3 regions of the Lysinibacillus fusiformis genome follow, and region 3 is predicted to be linked to each of the others. Evidence: riboswitches for the same ligand, from Rfam matches in the RefSeq annotation. Region 3 holds a riboswitch; each other region holds the start of a gene.
The links. Region 3 has a riboswitch for lysine ahead of JTI58_RS10300 (amino acid permease). Riboswitches for the same ligand answer to the same signal wherever they lie in the genome.

Region 1 (4,296 bases), 1.7 Mb from region 3:
GATTTAATAAAGCGAAAACTGGATATTTTACCGGATCAGCCTGGCTGCTATTTGATGAAGGATCGACAAGGGACAATCATTTATGTCGGTAAAGCAAAAGTTCTGAAAAACCGTGTACGCTCCTATTTTACTGGAACACATGAAGGAAAAACTCAAAGACTTGTAGGTGAAATAGAAGATTTTGAGTATATCGTGACATCATCTAATATTGAAGCACTTATTTTAGAGCTGAATCTCATCAAGTTACATGATCCAAAATATAATGTCATGTTAACGGATGATAAGACCTATCCATATTTAAAAATTACGAATGAAAAACATCCTCGTCTGATTACGACACGGAAGGTAAAAAAGGATAAGGCTAAATATTTTGGTCCTTATCCGAATGCCTATGCAGCGAGCGAAACGAAAAAACTATTGGATCGACTGTATCCGTTGCGCAAATGTGTACAATTACCCTCCAAGGTTTGCTTGTACTATCACATGGGGCAATGCTTAGCACCTTGTGTTAAGGAAATTGATGGTCAGGTTTATCAAGAGATGATTGAGGATATGACGAAGTTTCTCAATGGTGGTGTGGAGGCAGTTAAAAAAGAGCTTGAAGTTAAAATGCTTGCAGCCGCTGAAAACCTAGAATTTGAAAGAGCGAAGGAATTCCGAGATCAAATTGCTCATATTGATACGGTCATGCAGAAACAAAAAATAGTATCAAGTGATACTACAAATCGCGATGTATTTGGCTATGCCGTTGAAAAAGGGTGGATGTGTGTTCAGGTTTTCTTTGTGCGCCAAGGTAAACTGATTGAGCGTGATGTCTCGATTTTCCCGATCTATCAGGATGCAGAGGAAGAATTCTTAACATTTGTTGGGCGCTTTTATGAAAAGCCAGAGCATATTAAGCCAAAAGAAATTTTTATTCCACAAGCCATTGATGCAGCCATCTTAACGGAATTATTAGAGATCAAAGTCCTTACACCAAAAAGAGGACAAAAGAAGGAACTGGTTGAATTAGCAACCAAAAATGCCGAAATTGCTGTGGCAGCTAAATTCCAGCTAATAGAACGTCAGGAAGAACGTACGATTGGTGCTTGTGAGGCACTAGGTGAAGCAATGGGTATTAGTGCACCTTTACGAATTGAGGCTTTTGATAATAGTCATATGCATGGAACGGATGCAGTATCTGCCATGGTTGTTTTCATTGATGGGAAGCCTGCAAAAAAGGAATACCGAAAATATAAAACGCGTACAGCAGCCAAGCATGATGATTACGGTGCAATGCAGGAGGTTATACGTCGTCGATATATACGTGTTTTAAAGGAAGGTCTACCATTACCAGATTTAGTGTTAATTGATGGTGGTAAGGGGCAAATGGAAGTAGCCCGTGAAGTACTAGAAGATGAGCTTGGTCTTGTCATACCGATTGCTGGTTTAGCCAAGGATGACAAGCATAATACATCTCAGCTATTGTTTGGTGATCCGCCAGAGGTGATTGCCTTAAAACGTACAAGTGATGGCTTCTATTTATTACAACGAATTCAAGACGAAGTCCACCGCTTTGCTATTACCTTCTTGCGTCAACAGCATGAGAAGCATGCCATTCAATCTGTATTAGATCATATTGAAGGGGTAGGACCAAAACGTAAGCAACAGTTGCTTAAATATTTCGGATCAGTCAAAAAAATTCGAGAGGCGAGCGAGCTAACTTTACAGGAGGCAGGGATGCCCGCTAATTTAGCAAGCCAAATTTTTAGCTATTTTCAGCAAGAATCATTGTCAAAGGAATAGGCATGTGCTATGGTTATAAATAACATTGTTTTTAATGTTATGGAGAGCTAACTGGCGTGACTAGCTTATTTACGCTAAGGCTTAATGAATTGAATACATTCACTTTAAGGTGATGATAGAGGTGCAAGATTCAAGAGTAACACAATGGAGGATGGACAAGTCCAGAGATATTGTGTGAAAGGGGAGCTTGCCGAAGTCCAGCGTTGTTGTTTCCATTGCTGTACTGGTTTTGCATTTAAGAAATGTAAGACTGTCGATTCTAAACGTTTCGGAGAGCTATCACACATGCGCAAGTTACGATTATTGTACATGTTATAGGCAGCTTTCACGTTATGTGGAGGCTGCCTTTTAGTTTTTCTAGAAACGGTTTTGTCTCCTGTAATTAGGTGAAATACATGGACTGGAAGGGAGAATGAAAGAAATGGCTAAAATTGTGATGAAGTTTGGAGGAGCTGCATTAGCTTCTACTGAACAAATCCAACAGGCAGCTCGGAAAGCGATTGCTGAAAAGGACAGAGGATTTGATGTAGTGGTAGTTGTTGCAGCAATGGGACATACTGCCAAAGAAATGAAAATGATGGTACATCAACTAACTGACGATGCGTCAAAACGAGAATTAGATGCAGTTTTGTCTACAGGCTCTCAATTATCTAGTGCTTTATTTGCCATTGCCTTACAGGAAGCAGGCTATGAGGCTGTGTCTCTGACTGGATGGCAGGCAGGTATTCATACGGATGGTATGTATCAGCATGCGCGTATCGACTATATTGATGTTAGTCGAATCGAAGAACACTTTGCACAGGGGCAAATTGTAGTCATTGCTGGGGAACAAGGGGTTGACGAAGATCACAATATCACCATGCTTGGGAAAGGTGGAGCTGAAACGGCAGCTGTAGCGCTTGCCATCGCATTGGAAGCGGAGCGAGCTGATATGTATACAAATGTGGACGGTGTTTATACAGCAGATCCATGTTATGTGACACATGCCCAAAAGCTACAGGAAATTTCCTATGATGAAATGTTAGAATTATCTCATTTAGGATCTCATGTCATACATCCACGTGCGGTGGAGTTAGCAAAGAAATTTCAAATGCCTGTTATCATACGCTCAAGTTTAGTAGAGTCAGTAGGCACTTTATTGAAGGAGGAAGTGGAAATGGAAAAAAACTTAGTTGTTCGTGGCGTGGCCTTTGAATCAGATATTATTCGTTTAACAGTAGGGTATGATGCTTTATCTAATGCTTCATTAGCAGATATATTTACTATTCTTGCTGAGAACCGCATTAATGTAGATATTATTGTTCAAGCCATTATTGATGGGCTGAAACCAACTGTTTCGTTTTCCATTTTAAAAGAGGAATTTGCAGAAGCATTACGTGTTCTAGAAGATAGTAAATTATCACTCGGATTTAGTTTTGCAGACTTCGAAATAGGGTTAGCGAAAGTTTCCATTATTGGTTCAGGCATGGCCTCTAATCCAGGTGTTGCTGCTCGTATGTTTGATCGGTTGCGTCGTGAAAATATCCCTGTGAAAATGGTGAGTACTTCTGAAATAAAAGTTTCTGTTGTTGTACCACAGGATGATATGATCCAAGCAGCTAATGCACTGCATGATGAGTTTAATTTAGAGCAAGCACTTTACATATAATAATAGAAGAAACAGCATTTTATGTAATTGTCCGAAATTAAAGGAAGAAAAAAGAAGGATTGTCATCCCGTTAGGGGGAGACAATCCTTTTTATTACTCTGAGGGAATGGTATTCATAATACGTTCTTTGACGTCCCATTTGACTGTAAACATGACGTATTGTTGCTTTTCTCGCTTTTCATTATAGCATTCTGTAAGGTAGCCTTTAGCTAGTTGAATTTGCTCTGCTATAAATCCTGCTTCAAGTTTAAAGCTACGTTGTTTAATTTGCAGAATTTCAGGGTCGTTTGTCAACTGGAAAATGCGTCCATCCTTTGATTCCTTCATAAGCTCTAATGTACCCCAGCAGGCATCTGCGAAAAATGCGATAAGTTCATCTTGACTTTTACATGGGAACTTGCGAGCAAGCTCTTTACCTGCCCAATAAAGGACATCATCTTCATGTTTACCGAGTATAGAAGATAGAATATGATCACGAATGATCTCATAGCCAAATGATGAGATTGTAGGAGATGGAGTGTTTAACATTGTTATCCTTCTTTCTTAGAATTTTCTTAAAATTTAACGGTAATAAAGTAATGATAGATTTTTCGAGAAAAAACGACGCATCATGTACTAGATTAGTTCTTTAATAAGCTCTATGAAAAACTCCGAGTTGCCTTGACGCTCGTAGCTCTTGAGAGTACAATAAACATGTCATAATATTGTACCATGATGAAATACACAGTCAATGAAGTATCATTTACAAAATGATGACTTCTTTTGTTGTGCTATTTTAAGTACTAAGGGGGGTAACAGTCTTGTCGAAAGATCGAGAGTTTTTATGGCGTCGCTTACATTCTCTACTTGGGATCATTCCAGTA
Region 2 (4,296 bases), 2.1 Mb from region 3:
ACCTTTTTTGTGCTTATTTTAAAGTACGCTTTAAAAATTCCTTCGTACGTTCATGTAATGGATTAACTAACACTTGTGCTGGAGGGCCTTCTTCGACAATTACGCCTTTATCCATAAAGACAACACGATCTGCCACTTCTTTGGCAAATTCCATCTCATGTGTCACGATGAGCATCGTATTGCCCTCATCTGCTAGCTGACGCATCACCTTTAATACCTCACCCACCATTTCTGGGTCTAATGCGGATGTTGGCTCATCAAATAGCATTACATCTGGATTCATCGATAAGGCGCGAGCGATGGCCACACGCTGCTTTTGTCCGCCTGAAAGCTGACGCGGCTTGGCATTCACATATTGATCCATGCCAACGATTTTCAAATATTTAAGCGCCGTTTCTTCTGCTTCTTTTTTCGAACGTTTTAACACTTTGACTTGGCCCACTGTGCAATTACTTATGACGTTGTGGTTGTTAAATAAATTGAACTGCTGGAACACCATGCCTAGATGTGTACGATATTCTTGAATATTGTGCTTTTCATCTAAGATGTCTTCCCCTTTATAAATAATTTGACCGCCACTTGGTGTTTCTAATAAATTAATGCAACGAAGCAGTGTGGATTTACCAGAGCCAGAGGAGCCAATTAAACAAACTACCTCCCCTTTTTCCACTTGGAAATTCACATCTTTTAACACTTGGTTACGTCCAAATGATTTACTTAAATGTTCGATTTTAATGACTGCCATTTGTGCGTCCCCCTATACGGCTTCTTTTTGTTCTTTTTGATAGGCATCAGGTCCATCTAAACGTTTTTCAACGTAAAGAAGAATGCGTGATGCGGTAAATGTCATGATGAAATAAAGAATACATGCAACAAAGAATGATTCGAAATAGCGGAAGTTGTTACCTGAAATTGATTTAGTTTGGAAGAATAATTCCGTTACCCCAATGACATTTAAAACGGCTGTATCTTTAATATTCATAATTAATTGGTTACCAGTCGCTGGTAAGACGTTACGCGCTACTTGTGGTAAGACAACGTGAATCATAATTTGGAAGTGATTCATACCAATTGCTGATGCTGCCTCGTATTGACCATTATCAATCGATACAATACCGCCACGAACAATTTCTGCCATGTATGCCCCTGTATTGAGGGAAACGACTAAAATACCTGCTGTAATAAAGTGCATATCGATACCGAATGCGATATCTAATCCGTAGTAGACAACCATAGCCTGTACAATCATTGGTGTACCACGGAAAAATTCAACATAGCATGTCAGTATAAAATTAATGAGCTTTAAGCTATAAAATTTCACACCTTTTTTACGAACTGGAATCGTATGCATAATTCCGATGAAAAATCCGATAAATGCACCAATAATTGTACTAATACTCGAAATCAGTAACGTATAATACGCACCTCGTAAAAACATTTGCCAGTTGTTTTCAATAATTGAAAGTATCCATTCAAGACTCATGATGTTCCTCCTAACAATGTCATCTTGCTTGCTTATATCTTTTGTGTCCTAGCTCTTTCTACCATTCTATGTTTTGTCACGCTAGGACATTATCATTATGTAGAGAGGTTCTCATTTTGATAATGATGAAATGATCATGCACGGACTAGCAACTAGCCCGTGCCTTGTCATTATTGTGCTGCTGGTTGTTGCGAAATAGCTTCTTCCATAATCGCTTGACGATCGTCTTCCGAAATGCCTTTTAGGACTTCATTGATTTTTTCACGATTTGCGTCGTCCTTACGTAAGCCTACAGCAATTGAAGTATTTGATGGATCTGTATCAAAGCCTTCTTCAAATGCTACATATGTGAACTTATCGTTGGCAGCAGCAGCAGAAATACCCTCTGGACGTTCAGCTACATAGCCATCAATTTTACCTGCTTCTAAAGCCACACGCATTGCTGGGAAGCTTTCCATTGCCGTTTGTTTTTCTACGCCTTTGATTTGATCAATCACTGTGTAGTTTGATGTATTTAATTGTGATGTAATTTTAGCACCTGAGAAATCTTGAATTGATTTTGCATCTTCATATTTACTACCTTTTTTAATAACCATCACAAAATCAGAAGTGTAATAGTTTTCTGTAAAATCAATCGTTTTCTTACGTTCTTCTGTTGGTGACATCCCTGCGATAATCGCATCAATTTTGTTCGATTGTAGCGCTGGCACTAATCCGTCCCACTCCATTTTAACTATGACTAACTCTTTGCCTAAACCTTCAGCGATTTTTTTCGCCATTTGTACATCATAGCCGCCTGCATACTCTGCATTATCCGCTATTTTCACAGCGCCATTCGCATCGTCTTGCTGTGTCCAGTTGAACGGTGGGTAGCCAGCCTCCATTCCAATTCGGAATTCACCGCCGCCTTCTTCTTTGTCAGCTCCAGCATCACCTGAACCGCCCTCTTTTTTGTCACTTGTGCCACATGCAGCTAGCACAATTACCGTCATGATAGAGATCATTACTAACAACCATTTTCTTTTCATGAAAAACTCCCCTTTTCTGTAAAAAAATAAGACAACTGTACTAAAAAAGACCTAAGTATATTGAACTTAGGTCTTACCTTTTATGACAGTTGCCCAAATCCTCACTATAATTTCCATGTTTCCGAGATAGCACAACCTAGTAAATCTGGAAATCCATTTACTAGGACAGTCCTGCACTTATTCACTGCAGACCCAGTATAAAAGTACGAGCTCCTTTTATACTTCGGCGATATTTCCTTCTTCATTGCGTCTTCGCTTGCTTGAACTCTACAATGAACTAATAAATACCGCGCCTCTACCTCACTGGTAAAAATTCGTGAGGTTTGTTTATTTAATTGATATTTAGATACTACTATAAAACTAATATGTTCGTCAAGACAGTTTTAACATTTTTCTGACTAATGACAATATTAGGGTATTGTGCGTTCTCTATCCATTTTAAATCGTTGAGCTTTCATCGATATTTCCGAAAATTACAACAAATTTTTATTAGAGCGCATGTACTCTCTGTGAGAAAAGTTGCGTTTATTTCTTTTGGCTCCTCTAAACGATATAACATTCGTACTCTTTCAAAATAGAATCGGTCAAAACCTTTCGTCATGCACAAAAAAACCCTGCTGAACATTGTTCGCAGGGTTTAATGGCATTATGAATTTAATAATAAATCTTCAGGATTTTCGATCAATTCTTTAACTGTTTTTAAGAATCCTACAGAATCTTTTCCATCGATGATACGGTGATCGTAAGAAAGTGCTACATACATCATTGGACGGATTTGAACTTCACCATTTACGCCAACTGGACGGTTAACAATTGAGTGCATACCTAAAATACCAGCTTGCGTACCGTTCATAATTGGTGTTGACATTAATGAACCGAATACACCACCGTTTGTGATTGTGAATGATCCACCAGCCATGTCATTTAGGCCTAATTTTTTATCACGAGCTTTTGTCGCTAAGTTAGCGATATCTTTTTCGATTTCAGCGAAGTTTTTGCTATTTGCATCGCGTACAACTGGTACGACTAAACCTTCTTCAGTTGATACAGCAATACCGATATCAAAGAAGTTATTTAAATGAATTTCATCGCCAGAGATTTGAGCGTTTACGTATGGATATTTTTTCAGTGCTGCAACAACAGCTTTTGTAAAGAATGACATGAAACCAAGTTTGATGTCGTTTGCTTTCACAAACTCTTCTTGTTTACGTTTACGAAGTGCCATGATGTTTGTCATGTCAATTTCGTTGAATGTTGTTAACATTGCTGTTGATTGTTTCACTTCTAATAAACGTTTTGCAATTGTTTGACGACGACGGCTCATTTTTTCAATTGTTACACGGTCAGAATTAGCTGCTGGTGTGAATACTACTGGGCCACCTGAAGTTGCTACTGATGTAGGTGCTGCTACTGGTGCTACAGCTGGTGCTGTACCATGTGCTGCTACATCTTGTACACGTACGCGTCCTTGTGGATCTACTGGAGATACCGCTGCAAGGTCAATACCTTTTTCACGTGCAAGACGACGTGCTGCTGGCGATGCAACTACACGTTCACCAGAAGTTTCTTCTACTACTGGAGCCGCTGCTACTGGTGCAGGTGCTGCTTGTGGCGCTGCCGGAGCTGGAGCTGCTTCAGTTGGTGCTGCCGCTGGAGCTGCTGCTGCGCCTTCGCCTGCTTCTACTACTGCGATAACTTGACCAACTAGTACAGTATCGCCTTCTTCAGCTAAAATTTGTGTTAATACACCTGCTTCTTCAGAAATGATCTCAGCGTTTACTTTAT
Region 3 (4,296 bases):
ACCAATTGCGGCAAATAAATAACCCAAAGATTGTGCAAAGCCTGATAAATCAGCTGCCTCAAATGCAGTACGAGTGCGGAGAGTGAAGAACATCATTGCTAGGGCGAATGAAGAACCTCCTGCTAACCCTAGAAGGACCATCCACAGTACACCAAGACTAGTCCATTCCATGACAACACCAACAAAGCCTACTAAATAGAAGGATGTAAACATCAATACAAGGGGGCGTTGTGAAGTCATTTTACCTGCAATTATAGGCACAGCCAAAGCCATTGGTACTTGTGAGAATTGCATGATGGAAAACATCCAACCGGCCTTGTCAGGAGCTAGTCCTTGGGCAATATAGATCTCGGGAATCCAAGCTGCAGTCGTGTAGAATAATAAAGACTGTAACCCCATTGCGCCTGTGACAGCCCAAGTAACAGGTGATTTCCATAAAGGTGTACCTGTCTTTTTAGATGTAGTAACTGGTTCGGGTTTATTTGATTTTAATTGAGGTATCCAAATTAAGATTGTAACGAGAACGAGTACGAGTGCAATGGACAGCGCACCTTGCCAGCCTAACGATGAATTGGCTATAGGATAGCTAATACCAGCACCAAGACCAGCAGTTAAATTCATGGACATGGTGAAAAAGGCCATCAATAAACCGACATGGTATGGAAATTTTAATTTTAATAATCCTGGAATAAGTACATTTCCAAAAGAAATGGCTACGCCAATTAGCACAGTACCTAATAGAAGTAACTCTGTTGTACCGAGTGAACGTAGGACAATCCCAAAGGCCAATAGAAAAGTTGATAAAAATAATGTTAGCTCAAGCCCTAGTTTGCGTGCTACAACTGGTGCAAATGGAGATATAATAGCAAAAGCAAGCAATGGAATCGTTGTTAGAAAGCCTGCCAATACATTAGATATCCCAAGATCTTCACGGATAAAGGATATAATTGGGCCAACAACAGTTAGTGGCATTCGTAATGTAGAGGCTATAAAGATAACTCCGAAAACTAAAAGTAAGGTTGTTCCTTTCCAGCTAATTTTTTTACTAGGATAACTAGCGGAATGATCATTTGTAGTCAAAATAAAATCCCCCCTAATCATAACCATTCTAATTGAACTACTATAACACTTTATCACACTATTAAAAATAGTAGAAGATTCATAAAATACAGAACATTTTCCGTTATATTGAAATGTCTATGGTCTTATGTTAGTATAATAAACATCATAAATTTAATAATTATATGCCTCATGTTTGTATTGAGGTAGAGGTCGCGATATTTATAAGTATGCTAATTGAAATGACAAGCATTGATGAAATTAGCTGAAAGGAAATATTGCCGAAGTGTGAGGGGACTTGAAAACCTCATGCTGGGGCTGTCTCCGAAAGGAACAGAACTGTCACGTTTGCACAACGTGTTGAGCTATCATGTAGGAAAAACTGAGGATTAACGTAGCCATCACAGTGTATATGTGATGGCATTTTTTTGCCTCATAAATAGGAAGGAAGCTATATCGTGAGTGAAATAAAAGTAAATCAGCTTGGTCATAAAGCACCGAAGCTGAAAAAAGAATTAAAAAGCCGCCATATTACAATGATTTCTTTAGGCGGTACTATCGGTACGGGGCTATTTTTAGCCAGTGGTGGTGCTATTGCACAGGCAGGACCTGGAGGTGCATTGCTGGCCTATGCCTTAATCGGTATTATGGTGTATTTTTTAATGACGAGTTTAGGAGAAATGGCTGCGTATATGCCATCATCAGGTTCATTTAGTACCTACGCAACCAAATTTGTAGATCCTGCTTTAGGATTTGCATTAGGCTGGAACTATTGGTATAACTGGGCAATCACAATTGCTGCAGAAATCGCTGCCGTGTCATTAATTATGAAATATTGGTTCCCGGATAGCTCATCAGCACTTTGGACAGTATTATTTATTGTTGTAGTACTGACGTTTAATTTACTATCCGTGAAAAGTTATGGTGAAAGTGAATATTGGTTTGCCATGATTAAGGTAGTAACGGTCATCGTTTTTATTATCATTAGCTTACTAATGATTTTTGGTATTTTAGGTGGGCAGGCTCCTGTAGGTTTCACTAATTTCTTTATTAGTGATGGGCCATTCCATGGTGGCTTCCTTGCTACATTTGGTATTTTCCTAGCTGCTGGATTTTCATTTCAAGGGACAGAATTACTTGGAATTACAGCTGGTGAAACAGATGATCCTGGTAAAAATATTCCGAAGGCTGTTAAATCTGTATTTTGGCGTATTCTTTTGTTTTATATTTTAGCGATTGGTGCAATTGGGATGCTGATTCCATTCACAGATGAACGTTTATTATCAGAAGATATCGCAGTATCACCGTTTACACTAGTGTTTGACCGCCTAGGTATTGCCTTTGCTGCTTCATTAATGAATGCCATTATTTTAACGGCTATGCTGTCAGCAGGAAATTCAGGCCTATATGCATCTTCTCGTATGCTATGGCAATTAGCGGTGGATGGACATGCACCTAAATTTTTCGCAAAGCTAAGTCGTCGAGGTATTCCGATTTATGCACTGATGGCAACATTAGCTGTAGGCTGTTTAGCATTTTTAGCATCATTCTTTGGTGATGGAGTGGTTTATATCTGGCTATTAAATGCCTCTGGAATGTCAGGCTTTATTGCATGGCTGGGTATTGCATTTAGTCATTATCGTTTCCGCCGAGCGTTTGATGCACAGGGCTTAGATCCAAAGTTATTACCTTATAAAGCCAAATTATATCCGTTTGGACCATTATTTGCTTTTACCGTTTGTATGATCGTAGTCATTGGACAAAATTACACAGCCTTTACAGGTGATAAAATTGATTGGTATGGCATCCTTGTTTCGTATATTGGGATTCCACTATTTTTAGCACTATGGTTTGGCTATAAAATAAAGCACAAAACCAAAATGCTGCCACTTAAAGATTGTGATTTAAAAGTTGAAGATTAAATAATAGAGCTGTTCTGTAAACCAAAGAGTGATGGGTTTATAGGACAGCTCTTTTTCAACAATCATGAACAAAATCTCTCAAAATAAACATCATAAATATGGTAATGTAATATAGATATGGAAATTTAGAGTTGGCAGGGAGAGGTGCATGATAGTGCAAAAGCATATTTTACTCGTAGAAGATGATGAAGCCATTCGCGAAATGGTCGATAATTACTTAACAATGGAAGGTTTCTCTGTCACAACAGTGACCAATGGCGAAGAAGCATTACAAAGTTGTTTAGAAAATACCTTTGATTTAGTCATCCTAGATATTATGATTCCTAAACTAAATGGATTAGAAGTATTAAAGATTATTCGAGAGCAGGCAGCACTTCCTATCATTATTATGTCTGCAAAAGACAGCGATGTTGATAAAGCATTGGGCTTAGGATTAGGAGCAGATGATTATATTGCTAAACCCTTTTCTATGCTAGAATTTTCGGCACGTGTAAAGGCTGTTATCAGAAGAGCTACAAAATACTCTAGTCAGGATAACCAAAAGCAAGATGTCCTAGAAATTGATAATTTAAAGATAGATATTGTTAATTACTCAATAGCAAAGAACGGGCAAGAGGTAAAGCTGACATCAAAGGAATTTTCTATTTTAAAGTTGTTTGTGACAAATCGTCATCGGGTTTTTACCAAAGAGCAAATTTATCAGATGATATGGAAAGATGCTTACTACGGCGATGAAAATATTATAAATGTACATATAAGAAGACTACGAGAAAAAATAGAAGATGACCCGTCAAATCCTCTATATATTAAAACCCTATGGGGAATCGGCTATAAGTTTGAGGGTTAAGAATATGATGATATTTCTATTACTAATAGTGGTATTGCTAATCGGGATTATTATTTTTCAATGGAAAGTCAAAAAGGAACAAGATCGCACTATCCAATACACGCATAGAAAATTACAAGTAATTGTGAATGAACAGACTTATGAAAAGATTTTAGTAGCAACTACAAATTCAGAAATTCAACAGTTACTTATTACAATGAATACCGTACTAGATCAGCATCAAAAAATCCAAGCAACACATCAGAAAATGGAAAATTCCATGAAAAAGATGTTGGCAAACATTTCGCATGATCTTAAAACGCCTTTAACGGTTGTATTAGGCTATATTGAGATGCTTCAACTTCAGAGCTCGATTAGTGAGGAGGAACGCCAACGATTACTTACGGGTGTTCATGCTAAAACTTTAGAAGTATTAAAAATTATTCATACATTTTTTGATCTGGCGAAATTAGAGGCTGGAGATACAGA

Region 1: it holds a riboswitch for lysine, as region 3 does, so the genes downstream of both, JTI58_RS01890 (aspartate kinase) here and JTI58_RS10300 (amino acid permease) in region 3, are expected to answer to the same signal.
Region 2: it holds a riboswitch for lysine, as region 3 does, so the genes downstream of both, JTI58_RS20740 (transporter substrate-binding domain-containing protein) here and JTI58_RS10300 (amino acid permease) in region 3, are expected to answer to the same signal.

The regions. Positions count from the first base shown of each region.
Region 1 covers NZ_CP070490.1:376,196-380,491, reverse strand. The annotation lists gene uvrC (excinuclease ABC subunit UvrC) at 1-1,785, shown strand, start outside; lysine riboswitch at 1,894-2,072, shown strand; gene JTI58_RS01890 (aspartate kinase) at 2,207-3,433, shown strand; gene JTI58_RS01885 (YslB family protein) at 3,527-3,961, opposite strand; gene JTI58_RS01880 (succinate dehydrogenase cytochrome b558 subunit) at 4,234-4,296, shown strand, end outside.
Region 2 covers NZ_CP070490.1:4,218,750-4,223,045, reverse strand. The annotation lists gene JTI58_RS20750 (amino acid ABC transporter ATP-binding protein) at 14-745, opposite strand; gene JTI58_RS20745 (amino acid ABC transporter permease) at 758-1,483, opposite strand; gene JTI58_RS20740 (transporter substrate-binding domain-containing protein) at 1,654-2,511, opposite strand; lysine riboswitch at 2,631-2,817, opposite strand; gene odhB (2-oxoglutarate dehydrogenase complex dihydrolipoyllysine-residue succinyltransferase) at 3,158-4,296, opposite strand, start outside.
Region 3 covers NZ_CP070490.1:2,089,871-2,094,166, forward strand. The annotation lists gene JTI58_RS10295 (CynX/NimT family MFS transporter) at 1-1,080, opposite strand, end outside; lysine riboswitch at 1,259-1,435, shown strand; gene JTI58_RS10300 (amino acid permease) at 1,518-2,981, shown strand; gene JTI58_RS10305 (response regulator transcription factor) at 3,136-3,828, shown strand; gene JTI58_RS10310 (sensor histidine kinase) at 3,833-4,296, shown strand, end outside.